Regions from separate parts of the Stenotrophomonas sp. GQ19 genome, predicted to be linked through region 1. Evidence: predicted binding sites of a transcription regulator. Region 1 holds the regulator's gene; the other holds the start of a gene.
The links. Region 1 encodes FliA, which starts transcription of late flagellar genes. Its sites were predicted from a motif close to TAAAGTTTNNCNNNCNNNGGCCGATAA; they were not measured.
Positions count from the first base shown of each region.

Region 1 (7,524 bases):
CCGGTCCGCACCATGCCGTCCAGGCCGTGCAGGGCCAGCGGTTCGGCCTGGGTCGGAATGATCAGGCGGTCGGCGGCGGCCAACGCATTGATCATCAGCAGGCCCAGCGTGGGCGCGCAGTCCAGCAGGATGTAGTCGTGCTGGCCCTGGTGGCGGGCAAAGGCGTTCTGCAGGGCCAGGCCGAGCCCGGGCTGGTTGGCGCTTCGCCGTTCCAGGGTGGCCAGCGCGGCCTGCGCGCACACGTAATCCAGGCCGGGAATATCGCTGTGGCGGCTGAGCGAGGACAGCTCGGCCGGCGGCGCGCCGAACAGTTCCAGCACGCCCTGCGGCGGCGGGTCCAGCGGCACGCCGAAGGCGCGGGTCAGCGACGAATGCGGATCAAGATCGATCAGCAGCACACGGTGGCCCAGGGTGGCCAGGCCACGGCCCAGGGCCAGGCTCGTGGTGGTCTTGCCCACGCCGCCCTTCTGATTGGCGATTGCCCAGATGCGCATTCGGTTCACTCCTTCATTGCAGGGGAGACGGCGGCGCCCACACGGCTGCCGGCCGGCACCGGTGGCAACTGCACCGGTGCGATGGGGGTTACGGAGGGGGTCTTGCCGGGCGTGGCCGGGTCCGATTCGGCGGTCAACTGCGGCCCGATCGGATCCACGCCCTGGGCGGTGTCGGCCAGGATGATCACCATCACGCGCCGGTTGCGGTTGCGCCCTTCGGCGCTGGCATTGTCTTCGCGCGGGCGGAACTGACCGTAGCCGACCATCGCCAGCCGCGACGGCTGCAGGCCCTGGTCGGCGAACAGGTGGACCACGCTGGCCGCGCGCCCGGCCGAGAGTTCCCAGTTGGAGGGGAACAACGGCGTGGCGATCGGAATGTTGTCGGTGTGGCCTTCCACGCGGACGCCGTTGGGCGCCTCGCGCAGCACCTGGGCCAGCTTGGACAGGGTGTCGCGTGCGTGCACGTCCAGCGTGGCCGAGCCGGTGGGGAACAGGATGTCACTGTTGATCTCCACCTCGATCCACAGCTCGGTACGACGCACGGTGATCATGCCGCGCTCGATCAGCGGCGCCAGCGTGGCGGTGAGGCGGTCGGCGATGGTGTTGAGCTGGCGCTCGGCGCGTTGCAGCTGTTCCTGGTTGCGCACCGAGACCGGCATGCGCATCTGCGAGGCCATCGCCGGCAGCAGGGTGGGGTCGTTGGACGGGGCCGGCGCGGCCGGGCCGACGCGGTTGCCGGCCTTGATCACCGACGGGCTGTCCCAGCCGCCGCCCTGCACCTGCTGGTTGCCCACCTGCACCGGGTTGATGGTGCGCGGCGCGCCGCCAAAGGCGGTGGTCAGCGCATCGGCCATCACCCGGTACTTGCCTTCGTTGAGCGAGGAGATGGCGTACATCACCACGAAGAAGGCGAGCAGCAGCGTCATGAGGTCGGCATAGGGAATGGCCCAGGCCTCATGGTTGGCATGCTCTTCGTGATGCTTGCGACGGGCCATGTCAGTGCAGGAACCCGGAGAGGTTGGTTTCGATGTTGCGCGGGTTTTCGCCCTGCGCGATCGAGATCAGGCCTTCGATGATCATTTCGCGGTCGCGGCTGTTGTGGTGGATCACGCTCTTCAGCTTGGCCGACACCGGCAGGAACAGCAGGTTGGCCGAGGCGATGCCGTAGATGGTGGCGGTGAACGCCGCGGCGATGCCGTGGCCGAGCTTGCTCGGGTCGGCCAGGTTCTTCATCACCGCGATCAGGCCCAGCACCGCGCCGATGATGCCCAGGGTGGGGGCGTAGATGCCCATGCCCTCGAACACCTTGGACGCGGCCAGGTCCTGGTGCTCCTGACTGCTCAGTTCGATTTCCATCATGTGGCGGATGGTTTCCGGCTCCACGCCATCCACCAGCAGTTGCAGGCCCTTGCGCAGGAACGGGTCGTTCTGTGCGTCCACCTGGGCTTCCAGGCCGAGCAGGCCCTGGCGGCGGGCGATGTTGCTCCATTCCACGATCTGCTTGATCAGCTCGTGGCGGTCGCTGCTGGGCGGCAGGATGACCCAGCGCACAATCTTGAAGGCGTGCTTGAACACCGCCGGCGAGGTGTGCAGCAGGATGGAGGCGATGGTGCCGACGATCACGATCACGAAGGCGGCCGGCGACCACAGTGACGCCAGGCCGGCTCCCTTGAGGATGCTGCCGCCGACCAGTGAGGCCAGGGCGAGGAAAAGTCCGATGAGGCTGAGTCTGTCCATGGGTCCGTTATCGGCGTATGTGAATGGGACTTGAGATGCCGAAGGAATCCGGTGGGGCGGCGGTCACAGTTTTGGAGGAAGCAGCCGGGCAGAGCCCGGCTCTACAAAGCGGTTAGCGGAGGCCGTCCACGTCCAGGATCAGCGACATGCGGCCGTCGCCGATCAGGGTGGCACCGGCGTAGCCGCGCAGGCCGCGCAGTGCCTTGGGCAGGGGTTTGATCACCACTTCCTCGCGGCCCCGCACCTGGTCCACCACCAGCCCGAAGCGGGCTTCGCCGGCCTGCAGCACCACGATGGTGAGCAGCGACGAGGCGGCCGGTGCGACGGCCAGCCAATGGCGCAGGTCCACCAGCGGCAGCGTGTGCGACTTGCGGTCGAGCACGGCGCGGCCGTCGAACCAGCCCAGCGAGGTGTTTGGCGCGTGCAGCACTTCCATCACGCGGGCCAGGGGCAGGGCATAGACGTCTTCGCCGGCCTGCACCAGCAGGGTGGGCAGGATCGCCAGGGTGAGCGGGACGCGGATCATGAAGCGGCTGCCACGGCCCAGCTCGGACTGGATCTGGATCTGGCCGCTGAGCTCGCGGATGCGCGACTGCACCACGTCCATGCCGACGCCACGGCCGGAAATGTCGGTGACTTCCTGCTTGGTCGAGAAGCCCGGCAGGAACACCAGGTGCAGGCATTCCTCGCTGGTCAGGCGGGCCGCCGCTTCCGGATCGATCAGGCCCTTTTCGCGCGCCTTCTGGCGCAGCCGTTCGGGATCGATGCCGGCGCCGTCGTCCTGCACTTCAATGCTGACGTAGTCGCCTTCCTGCTGCGCCGACAGCCGCACGTGGCCGCTGCGCGGCTTGCCCTGGGCTTCACGCAGGTCGGGGGTTTCCACGCCGTGGTCGATGGCGTTGCGCACCAGGTGCACCAGCGGGTCGGCCAGGGCCTCGACCAGGTTGCGGTCGAGCTCGGTTTCAGCGCCGACCAGCTCCAGTTCCACTTCCTTCTTCAGGTTGCGCGCCACGTCGCGGGCGACCTTGGGGAAGCGCGAGAACACCTTGCCCACCGGCTGCATGCGGGTGCGCATCACCGCCGACTGCAGGCGCGCGGTGGCGATGTCCAGGGTGGAGACGGCGCGGTCGAGTTCTTCGTCGTGCAGGCGCGCACGCAGCGTCTTGAGGCGGTTGCGTGACAGCACCAGTTCGCCGATCAGGTTGACGATGGCGTCCAGGCGCTTGGTGTCCACGCGCACCGTGTGCTCGGCCTCGGCCACCGGCTTGTTGGCAGCCGGCTTGGCCGGCGGTGCGGCCGGTGCGCGCGGTGGCGGGGCGGCCGCGACTGCGGGCTTGGCGCCGGGCACGGCGCCGCCGTGCAGCTGGTCGAGCAGGGCTTCAAATTCGTCTTCGCCGATCAGGCCGTCGTCTGCCTTCCTGGCCACCGCTGCCGGGGCGGCGCCGCCGTGCAGGGTGTCGAGCAGTGCTTCGAACTCGTCTTCGCTGATCAGTTCGCCGGTGGCCGGCGTAACGGCAGCGGCCGGGGTGGCCGGGCCGTTGACGTCGAACTGTGCGATCAGTTCCGGCGGCGCGTAGCCCGGCTCGGTACCGGCCGAGACCGAATCCAGCATCGACTGCAGGTAATCCAGCGATTGCTGGGCGGCGTCGAAGTGGTGGGCCTGCAGGGTGGCCTTGCCGGAGCGGGCCATGCCCAGGGTTTCCTCGGCGGCATGGCACAACTCGACCATGGCCTGGATGCCGAGGAAGCCGGCACCGCCCTTGAGCGTGTGGAAGCCACGGAACACCGCATTGAGCTGGTCACTGTCCTGGGGCGACTGCTCCAGCGACACCAGCTGTTCGCCAAGGCGGTCCAGGATTTCCTGGGCCTCGAGGATGAAATCGGCGGCAATATCGTCTGGAACAGCGCTCATGGTGTTACAGCCCCAAATCCGAAAGCAGGTCGTCAGCATCCACCTGTGAAACCTGGTGACGGTCCAGGCCACTCACGGCCGGGCCGGCCAGGCCGTTGTCACGCTTGTGCGCGGTGTCGTCCTGCGGCGGCAGGCCGAGTGCGCCAAACCCTTCATGCACGCGACGCACGATCCCCACCACGCGGCGGATGATCTGCCCGGTGAGGTCCTGGTAGCTCTGGGTAAGGGCGATCTCGGTGAGGTTGTGGCGGATCCGGTCCAGCTGCTGGTCCTGGTCGGCGGTGAGGCCGTTGGCACGCAGCTGTTCGGTCAGCGCCCGGCATTCCTCGGCCAGGTCCAGGGTGCGGTGGGTGGCCTGTTCGGTCATCGTCACCACGTGGTCCAGGCGCGCGCAGGCATCGTCCAGCTCGCCGGCTTCGCTGGGCAGGCTGGGCAGTTCGCCCAGGGCCTGGCCAAGTTCGCGGGCGAGCCGGTTCAGGCCGGCCATCATCGGCTGGGTACGCAAGGCAGCCAGCGCGTCGATTTCCCGGCGCCAGCCGGCTTCATCGCCGCTTTCCAGCGCAGCCAGGGCGTCCTGCAGGCGCTGGACCAGCGCGGATTTGTCGCGAAGGGTTTCCATCAGGCGCTCGCTGCCAGGCGTTCGAAGATCTTGCCGAGCTTTTCTTCCAGGGTCTGCGCGGTGAACGGCTTGATGATGTAGCCGTTGACGCCGCACTGGGCCGCTTCGATGATCTGTTCGCGCTTGGCTTCGGCGGTCACCATCAGCACCGGCAGGGTCTTCAGCTTGGCGTCGGCGCGGATCGCCTTGAGCAGGTCGATGCCGGTCATCACCGGCATGTTCCAGTCGGTGACCACGAAATCGAACGGCTGGCTCTGCAGCAGCGACAGCGCGGCATGCCCGTCCTCGGCTTCGGCCGTATTGGTGAAGCCCAGATCGCCCAGCAGGTTCTTGACGATACGACGCATGGTCGAGAAATCGTCGACGATCAGGATACGCATGTTCTTGTTCAAAGCACTTTCCTCGGTATCAAGTGTTCGCGAGGCCGGCGTCGGCCGCCTCGAAGATCTTCAATCGGCCCCGCAGGCGCAGCACGGCCTGGCCGTGGATCTGGCACACGCGTGACTCGCTGACGCCCAGCACGGCGCCGATCTCTTTCAGGTTCAGTTCCTGCTCGTAGTACAGCGACAGCACCAGCTGTTCGCGTTCGGGCAGCAGGCCGATCGCATTGCCCAGTTCGCGGCCGAATTCGCCACGCTCCAGCACCTGCTGCGGGGTCGGGCCACCCTGGGCGACGGTGTCCAGCTCGCCCTGGTCCTCGATCCGCGATTCCAGGCTCAGCACCTGGCCGCGTGCGGCGTCTTCCATCAGGCGCAGGTAGTCCGGCAGCGGCATGTCCATGGCGGCGGCCACTTCGGTGGCGCTGGCGGCACGGCCGGTGCTCTGCTCCAGGCGGCGGATGGTGGACGCGGCGTCGCGGGCGCGGCGGTGCACCGAACGCGGTACCCAGTCGCCCCGGCGGATCTCGTCGATCATCGAGCCGCGGATGCGGATCGAGGCATAGGTTTCGAACGAGGCGCCCTGGTCGGCGTCGTAGCTGCGCGAGGCTTCGATCAGGCCCATCATGCCGGCCTGGATCAGGTCATCCACTTCCACGCTGGCCGGCAGGCGCGCGGCCAGGTGGTGGGCGATGCGGCGCACCAGGTCCGAATGCTGGGCAATGCATTCGTTGGCGGCGGTGCGTTGCACCTCTTTGTATTGTGCGGCGCCTTTCATGCGGTCACCCCGCGTTGCTTGAGGATGCGTTCCAGGAAGAATTCGACCCCACCACGCGGCTCGGTCGGGGCCTGCCAGCGGGCGGTGCGGCGGGCGATTTCGGTGATCGCCTGGGCGGCCGGGCTGGACGGGTAGGCCTTGACCACCGGCTGCTGGCGCTGCACCGACAGGCGCAGCCAGTCATCCTGCGGCACGCAGCCGAGGTAGTTCAGCGACACATCGGCCAGGAACTTCTCGCAGACCCGGGTCAGCTTTTCGTACAGCACGCGGCCCTCGTTGGGGTCGCGCACCATGTTGGCCACCACCTGGATGCGGTCCACGCCGCGTTCCCGCGAGAGCACCTTGATCAGGGCATAGGCGTCGGTGATCGAGGCCGGCTCGTCGCAGACCACCACCACGGTGTCCTGGGCGGCCTGGCAGAAGGTCAGCACGCCGTCGGTGATGCCGGCGGCGGTGTCCACCACCATGAAGTCCAGCTCGCGCTCCAGTTCGGAGAACACGTTGACCAGGCCCACGTGCTCGGCCGGCTGCAGTTCGGCCATGTGCCGGCGACCCGATGCGGCCGGGACCACCAGCACGCCACCGGGGCCTTCCATGATCACTTCATCCAGGGTGCAGCGCCCGGCGACCAGGTCGGCCAGGGTCAGCTTGGGCTGCAGGCCCAGGATCACATCGATGTTGGCCAGGCCCAGGTCGGCGTCCAGCAGCAGCGTGCGCTTGCCCATGTCGGCGAGCGCCACGGCCAGGTTGGCCGACACGTTGGTTTTGCCCACGCCGCCCTTGCCGCCGGTGACGGCGATGGTGCGCACAGGGCCCAGCGGCTGGCTGCGGGTGGCAGACAACGGGAAGGTCTTGGTCAGCTTGGCGTACTCACGCGACGGCATGGTTCAACTCCGGGTTGCAGGGCATATCGGCCGCGCGGCGCAAATCTTCAAGGCGAAGTACAAGATTGGCGGCACTGGCCCGGTGCAGGTCTTCGGGAACGTCCTGGCCATCGGTGACCCAGGTGATCGGCAGGCGGTGGTCCACGGCCACCGACAGGGCGGTGCCGAAGCGGCCGGTTTCGTCCAGCTTGCTCAGCACCACGCCCTGCGGGTTGGCGGCACTGAAGCGGCGGACCACCTCGTCCATGTCGCCGAAACTGGTGTTGGCCGGCAGCACCAGCAGGGTGCGGATCTGCTCGGCGGCGCGCAGCCACTGCAGCTGGGCGGCAAGGGCACGGTCGCGCGGGCCCAGCCCGGCGGTGTCGATCAGCACCAGCTTGTAGTCCTGCAGGCGCTCAAGGAGCTGGTTCAGGTCGCTGCCGCTGTTGGCTTCGTGCACCGCGATGCCGAGCTGGCGGCCGAAGCCGTACAGCTGCTCGCGGGCGCCGATGCGGCCGGTATCGGTGGTGACCAGGGCCACGTCGCGGGCGGCATGCTTCTCGGCGAAGCGCGAGGCCAGCTTGGCGATGGTGGTGGTCTTGCCGGCACCGGTCGGGCCGACCAGGGCGATCACGCCGCCGGACTCGAGCGGGTCAACCGGGGCGATCGGCAGCTTGCGCGACAGCAGGCCCAGCATCAGCCCGCGGCCACGGTGGGCTTCGGTGTCCAGCGGGATCTGCATGG
Region 1 covers NZ_JCAXES010000001.1:275,083-282,606, forward strand. The annotation lists gene AC6CHL_RS01140 (ParA family protein) at 1-494, opposite strand, end outside; gene motD (flagellar motor protein MotD) at 500-1,489, opposite strand; gene AC6CHL_RS01150 (flagellar motor protein) at 1,491-2,231, opposite strand; gene AC6CHL_RS01155 (chemotaxis protein CheA) at 2,344-4,143, opposite strand; gene AC6CHL_RS01160 (protein phosphatase CheZ) at 4,148-4,762, opposite strand; gene cheY (chemotaxis response regulator CheY) at 4,762-5,154, opposite strand; gene AC6CHL_RS01170 (RNA polymerase sigma factor FliA) at 5,171-5,917, opposite strand; gene AC6CHL_RS01175 (MinD/ParA family ATP-binding protein) at 5,914-6,801, opposite strand; gene flhF (flagellar biosynthesis GTPase FlhF) at 6,788-7,524, opposite strand, start outside.

Region 2 (7,524 bases), on a different contig from region 1:
CCGTGCTGCCGCTTGGCCTGCGCGAACATCAACATGCCCGGTGCATACAACAGCGCCGACAGCAGCACCTGCGTCACCCCGCCGGCATACACCAACCATAGCGCGTACACCGTGGCCAGCACCGCAATCACCAGATCGCGTCGGCGCGGTGCCGAAGGGTCGGCGTACCCTTCACCACGCCAGACCACCAGCACCCCGTAGGCGGCCGAGAACAGGTACGGCACCAGCGCCATCGATGCACCCAGCAGCACCAGGCTGGTATAGGTGCTGGCACTGAACAGCGTGATCAACAGGAACAGCTGGATCAGCCCATTGGTCAGCCACAACGCGTTGGCCGGCACATCGTTGGCGTTCTGCCGGGCCAGGAAGGCCGGCATGGTGCCGTCGCCGGCAGCGGCGTGCAGCACTTCGGCACACAGCAGCACCCAGGCCAGCAACGCACCCAGCACCGACACGACCATGCCGATGATGATCAGGCGCGCGCCCCACGGGCCGACGATGGCCTCCAGCACGAATGCCATCGACGGGTTATGCAGATGCGCCAGCTGCTGCTGGCCCAGCACGCCCATCGACAGCAGGTTGACCAGCATCAACAGCGCCAGCACGCCCAGGAAGCCGATCACCGTGGCCCGGCCGACATCGGCGCGGCGTGCCGCCCGGCGCGAATAGATGCTGGCGCCTTCGATGCCGATGAACACCCACACGGTGATCAGCATCATCCCGCGCAGCTGCCCGCCAAGGCCGCCCAGCGACAGCGTGCCCCAGAAGTCCGCGGTGAAAACCTCCAGCCGGAAGCCGACGGCGGCAATCACCACGAACACCACGATCGGCACCACCTTGGCCACCGTCACCACCGCGTTGATCAGCGCCGCCTGGCCGATCCCGCGCAGGACCATGGCGTGCATGGCCCACAGCAGACCCGACGCGCAGGCGATGGCCTGCCAGGTATTGCCCTCGCCGAAGGCCGGCACGAAGTAGCCCAGCCCGCTGAAGATCAGCACGAAGAAGCTGACGTTGCCCAGCAGCGAGCAGATCCAGTAGCCCCACGCCGACGAAAAGCCGATGTAGTCACCGAAGCCTGCCTTGGCATAGGCGTAGATGCCGGCATCCAGCTGCGGCTTGCGATTGGCCAGGTTCTGGAACACGAACGCCAGCATCAACATGCCCAGGCCGCTGATCGCCCAGCCCAGCAGCGCAGCCCCCGGACCGGCGCTGCGGGCGATGTTCTGCGGCAGCGAGAAGATGCCCGCGCCCACCATCGAGCCCACCACCAGGGCGGTCAGTGCGGCCAGGCCAAGCCGGTTGGACGGCGCAGTCATGCGCACACCGACGACGAGGCCGCGGGGTCACCGGTACATAGCGGGGGGCGTGCAGTGCGTGCCATCCAACGTCCTGTGCGTGGCAGGTGCAGGGGCACCTGCCGTGTTCCAGGCACAGTCTAGCCGAGCGCGCGGCGGGCTCCGCCGCGCGCCGGGATCAGAACGTCTGCCAGTCGTCGCCGGCCAGCGCCGGCGCACGCGGGGCGCCGCGTGCCGCGACGACGGCACGCTTGGCCGGCGGCGCCGCGTGCGGGCGGGACGCAGGGGCCGGGGAGGCACCGGCATCGATACGGAAGATCGCCACGGCGGTGCCCAGGTGCTGGGCCTGCTCTTCCATCGCACGGGCGGCCGCGGTGGCTTCTTCCACCAGCGCGGCGTTCTGCTGGGTGGTTTCGTCCATCTGGGTGATGGTCTGGTTGACCTGCTCGATGCCGGCCGACTGCTCCTTCGACGCCGCCGAGATCTCGGCCATGATGTCGTTGACGCGGCGCACGCCACTGACGATTTCCTGCATGGTGTCCCCGGCGGTGCGCACCAGTGCCGAGCCCTGGGTGACCTGGCTGACCGAGTCGTCGATCAAGGTCTTGATCTCCTTGGCCGCACCGGCCGACCGCTGCGCGAGCGCGCGCACTTCGGAGGCCACCACCGCGAACCCGCGGCCCTGCTCACCGGCGCGGGCCGCTTCAACGGCGGCGTTCAGCGCCAGGATGTTGGTCTGGAAGGCGATGCCGTCGATCACCGAAATGATCTCGGCGATGCGCTTGGACGAGGCCTCGATGCCCGCCATGGTGGTGACCACCTGGCCCACCACCTGCCCGCCCTGCGACGCCACCTCGGCCGCGTTGGCCGCCAGCGTATTGGCCTGCACGGCGTGATCGGTGTTCTGGCGCACGGTGGAGGTCAGTTCCTCCATCGAGGCGGCGGTTTCTTCCAGGCTGGCCGCCTGCTGCTCGGTGCGGCGCGACAGGTCGCTGTTGCCCGAAGCAATCTCGCCGGCGGCCAGGTTGATGCTGGCCGTGGCCTGCTGGATGCGGCCCACGATGTCGGTCAGCTGGGTCACGGTGGTGTCGGCGTCGTCGCGCATCTGCGCGAACACGCCATGGAACTGCCCGTGCATGCGCGCGGTAAGGTCACCGGCGGCGATCGACCGCAGCAGCGCGGAAATCTGCTGCAGGTTGTCGTCGCTGACCTGCATCATGGTGTTGAGGTTTTCGACCATGCCGCGGAAGTCGTGGTCGAAGCGCACCACGTCGCCACGCTGACTGAAATCGCCCAGCGCGGCAGCACCGGCCAGGTCGCGGATCTGGGTGTTGATCGCGCGCAGGTTGGCCTTGGTGGTGTCCATCGCCTCGGTGAAGCGCGCCTGCTCGCCCGGCAGGCGGTCCATATCCTGGGACAGGTCGCCCACCGCGTAACGCTGCATCACTTCCACCAGGCGGCGGGTGACGGCGATGTTCGCGCCAACCAGCTGGTTGGTGTCGCCCACCATCTGCCCGTATTCGCCCGGGAAGGACTGGGCGTCCATGCGGTAGCTGAGCTCACCGGCTTCATGCCGCTGCGCCATTTCGCCCTGGGCGGCCATCACCGCACGCACCTGGCTGCGCATGCGCTGCATCGATTCGAGCAGGCGCCCCACTTCGTCGTTGCGCGGCGGCGGCAGCGCGGTGTCCAGGCGGCCTTCGGCAACATCGGCCGACAGCCGTACCGCTTCGGCCAGCGGACGGATCGCCTGGCGGCGCAGCAGTACGTAGACGCTGGCGCTGAGCACCAGCGCCGCGCCCAGGCCCACGGCCAGGATGATCCACAGCAGCGAACGCGCCTGCGCGGTGATCAGGGCGTGCGGCACCACCACACCCAGGGCGAAGCGCTCCTGGCTGGTGCCGATGCGCAGCGGCACATACGCCTTCACGTTGCCGGCCGCATCCACGCTGAAGTCTTCGTAGGGCTTGTCGGCGCCCACCGCGGCCAGGATCCGGCGGGTGGCGGCATCATCGCGACGCTTGCCGATCTCCTTGGCATCCTGGGCAGCCAGGACGATGCCACCCGGGGAAATCAGTTCGACGTGGCCTTCGCCCATCGGGCGCAGCGCGGCCAGGCGCTCCTGCAGCGCGGCCAGGCCGAAGTCGACGGTGACCGCGCCGAGGAAGGTGTCCTTGTCCAGCACCGGGGTGGACAGGGTGGTCATCAGCACGGGCTTGCCGGCGATCTCGTAGCTGTACGGTTCGGCCACGGTCTGGCGCTTCAAGGAGCGCGGGCGCAGGTACCAGTCGCCATCACCGGGGACGTCGTAGCCCTTCAGCGGATCCTGCTTGGGCGTGCCGTCCTGCCAGGACCAGTAGCTCATGAAACGGCCCGTCGCGTCGTGTGCTTCCGCATCGACGAACTCGCTGTCCTTGCCATCGAAGGCCTGCGGCTCCCACAGCGTGCCCAGCCCCACCCACTCCGGATGCGAGCGCAGCTGCTGTTCGATCACGTGCGAGGCGGTGGCCCGGGTCAAGCCGCCGACCGCGTGCTGCACCACCAGGCTGTCGGCCAGCGCCTGGCTGGTGGAGAACGCGGCGGCCAGGTCGGCACCGACCCGGCGTGATTCGGCATTGGCCTCGCTCTGCATGGTCTGCCGCGAAGAGTCGATCAGCGCCTGGCTGGCTTCGCGGTAGCTGATGGCAGCGGTGATGCCGAAGCAGAGCATGGCGATCAGCGCGGTCCCCAGCATCAGCCGGTTGGCGATGCTTCCGGGGCGCTGGGAAGAGGTCGGGCGGGACGCAGGCATGGGGGCGGTTCCGGGAAAAGGGTCGGATCAGCGGTCGCCTGGGGGCGCCACTACGGCTTCGCGCAGTCCATTGCGGTCCGGGTGGCGCGGTGCAACTCACGGCCAGCCCTTGCCCCGATCGCAGACATCGGGGCATTGAGCTGGATAACGGCGCTGGCGCGCCGATGTTGAGGACCGTTTCCTGACCCCGTTCAGTGTTCGCCGGGGCGCGCGGCCGCTTGGCCGGTCGAACGCCCCACGCGCTCGACCAGGGTCTGGCTGGCCGCGTTGAGCCCGCGCACCTCCACCTCGGCACCATGGGCGCGCAGCTTGTCCACCACCCGCTCCAGCGCCGCCACTGCGCTGAGGTCCCAGAAGTGCGCGTGGGTCAGGTCGATCACCACCCGCCCCGGCACCTGCTGCAGGTCGATACTGGCTGCGAACTGCCCGGCCGAGGCAAAGAACACCTGGCCGCTGACCGTGTACACGCGGGTGCCGTCGGCCAGCACCGTATCGCCCACCTGCAGCAGGCGCCCCACCTTGCGGGCGAAGAACAGCGCCGACAGCAACACCCCGGTCAGAACGCCCTTGGCCAGATCGTGGGTGGCCACGGTCACCACCACGGTGGCGATCATCACCACCGAGGAGCTCTTCGGGTGCTGGCGCAGCTCCTGGAAGGAGCGCCAATGGAACGTGCCGATGCTGACCATCACCATCACCGCCACCAGCGCTGCCATCGGAATCTGCCGCACCCACTCGGCGCCATACACCACCAGCAGCAACAGCAGCACGCCGGCCACCAGGCACGACAGCCGCCCGCGCCCGCCGGACGACACGTTGATCACCGACTGGCCGATCATCGCGCAGCCGCCCATGCCGCCGAACAACCCGGCGGTGATGTTGGCCAGGCCCTGCCCGGCGCACTCGCGGTTGCGCTGGCTGGGCGTGTCGGTCATGTCCTCCACGATCTGCGCGGTCATCATCGACTCCAGCAGGCCCACCACCGCCAGCGTGGCCGACACCGGCAGCAGCAGGCGCAGCGTGTCCCAGGTGAGCGGCACGTCGGGGAACAGGAACACCGGCAGGCTGTCGGGCAGCGCGCCCATGTCGCCCACGGTGCGCACGTCCCAGTGCAGGCCGATCGACAGCGCGGTGAGCACCACGATCGCCACCAGCGGCGAAGGCACCGCGCGCGTCACCCGCGGCAGCAGGTAGATGATGGCAAGCCCGGCCGCGCAGACGGCCCACACGTGCCAGGAGCGCCCGATCAGTTCCGGCATCTGCGCCAGGAAGATCAGGATCGCCAGCGCGTTGACGAACCCGGTGATCACCGAGCGCGACACGAAGCGCATCAGCACGCCCAGCTTCAACGCCCCGGCCAGTACCTGCAGCAGCCCGGCCAGAATGGTGGCCGCCAGCAGGTACTGCAGGCCATGGTCCTTGACCAGGTCCACCATCACCAGCGCCATCGCACCGGTGGCCGCCGAAATCATGCCCGGGCGGCCGCCGGCGATGGCGGTGACCACCGCGATGCAGAACGAGGCATACAGCCCCACCTTGGGGTCGACCCCGGCGATGATCGAAAACGCGATCGCCTCGGGGATCAGGGCCAGCGCGACCACGGTACCGGACAGCAGGTCACCGCGGATATTGCCGAGCCATTGCTGGCGCAGCGGGTAGGACACAGACATGGGCAGACTCCGCGCACCGGCGATACGCACGGCGCGCTGTGTGATGAAGACAGGACACTCCCTGGAACCCGGCAGTGGCACGGGCGCGTGGTGAACGCGGTATCAGGGTGGGGTCATCACAATCCAGCGGGGCGGGCAAAGGCGGCGCGCAGGATAGCGCAGCGGTGGGGCCGGCTCAAACGCCGGTTGACCACCGCCGCGCGCCGCGCGCACGATGCCCGCTGATTCCTCGTGGCAGGTGGCAGGCATGTACGGCTTGATTGGCAGGATGTTGATCGCACCCGGGCAGCGCGACGCGGTCATCGCGATCCTGCAGGAAGGCACCGATGCCATGCCCGGTTGCCGCAGCTACGTGGTGGCCCGCGATCCCACCGATGCCGATGCGCTCTGGATCACCGAGGTGTGGGACAGCCAGGACCACCATCGCGCGTCGCTGGCACTGCCTGCGGTACAGGCCGCGATCGCCAAGGCCCGGCCGCACATCACCGGGTTCGGCGAACGCTTCGAGACCGAGCCGGTGGGTGGCGTGGGTCTTTAGAGCCCTACGCCCGGTCGCAGCTCAGCGGGCAAACCGCCGGGCCCCGGCCACGCAGCTCACCGCACACACGGTGACCGCCAGCATCGTCCAGCTCACCTGTTCGTGCAGCAGCAGGGCGGCCAGGCCCAGCCCGAAGAACGGCTGCAGCAACTGCAGCTGGCCCACCGCGGCGATGCCTCCCTGGGCCAGCCCGCGATACCAGAACATGAAGCCGACCAGCATGCTGAACACCGACACGTAGGCCAGGCTCCACCAGGCCGGCGCGCCGATGGTGGCCAACGTGGGCGGCCAGCGCACCCACATCAGCGGCACCATCAGCGGCAACGCCAGCAGCAGCGCCCAGCTGATCACCTGCCACCCACCCAGCGTGCGCGACAGCCGCGCCCCTTCGGCATAGCCCAGCCCGCACACCACCACCGCCGCCAGCATCAGCAGGTCGCCCTGCAACGACGCAGCACCGCCGCCGAGCAGCGCGTAGCCGGCAACCGAGGCACTGCCCAGCAGCGAAAAACCCCAGAACGCCGGGCGCAGCCGTTCGCCGCCGCGCAGCACGCCGAACACCGCCGTGCTCAGCGGCAGCAGGCCCAGGAACACGATCGAGTGCGCCGAGGACACATGCTGCAGGGCCAACGCGGTGAGCAGCGGGAACCCCACCACCACGCCCAGCGCCACCACCAGCAATGACGCCACCGCGGTGCGTGCCGGGCGCGGTTGGCGCAGCACCAGCAGCATCGCCGCGGCGATCAGGGCGGCGATGCTGGCGCGCGCGGCGGTCAGCAAGGTCGGATCGATGTCGGCGACCGCCACGCGCGTGGCGGGCAGTGAGCCGGCGAAGATCAGTACGCCGATGAATCCGTTGATCCAGCCCCGGGTGGTGGTGTCCATTCTGGTGTTCCTGAGAGTGGCCACCAGTGGACCACGCGGCGCCTGCCGCCCCCAGACACAGTCCAGTACACTTTCACTGAACTGTTATGCCCACACCCCCAGTACGGACCCCGTGGCATGGATCTTCCCCCTACCCGCATCGCCGCCGTGATGGCCAGCGTGCGCGCCCGCATCAACGCCCGCAGCTACGTGCCGGGCATGCGCCTGCCGTCGGTGCGTGCCCAGGCCAAGGCCCTGCAGGTGTCTGTGTCCACGGTGGTGGAAGCGTACGCACGGCTGGTGGCCGAAGGCGTCATCAGCTCACGCCCCGGCGCGGGATTCCACGTCAACGGACCGGTGGCA
Region 2 covers NZ_JCAXES010000008.1:166,687-174,210, reverse strand. The annotation lists gene arcD (arginine-ornithine antiporter) at 1-1,319, opposite strand, end outside; gene AC6CHL_RS15450 (methyl-accepting chemotaxis protein) at 1,477-4,089, opposite strand; gene AC6CHL_RS15445 (SulP family inorganic anion transporter) at 4,281-5,759, opposite strand; gene AC6CHL_RS15440 (putative quinol monooxygenase) at 5,974-6,297, shown strand; gene AC6CHL_RS15435 (DMT family transporter) at 6,319-7,182, opposite strand; gene AC6CHL_RS15430 (aminotransferase-like domain-containing protein) at 7,300-7,524, shown strand, end outside.
Region 2: AC6CHL_RS15450 (methyl-accepting chemotaxis protein) is a predicted target of FliA. The motif match lies at 4,234-4,260, and genes of this name have one in related genera.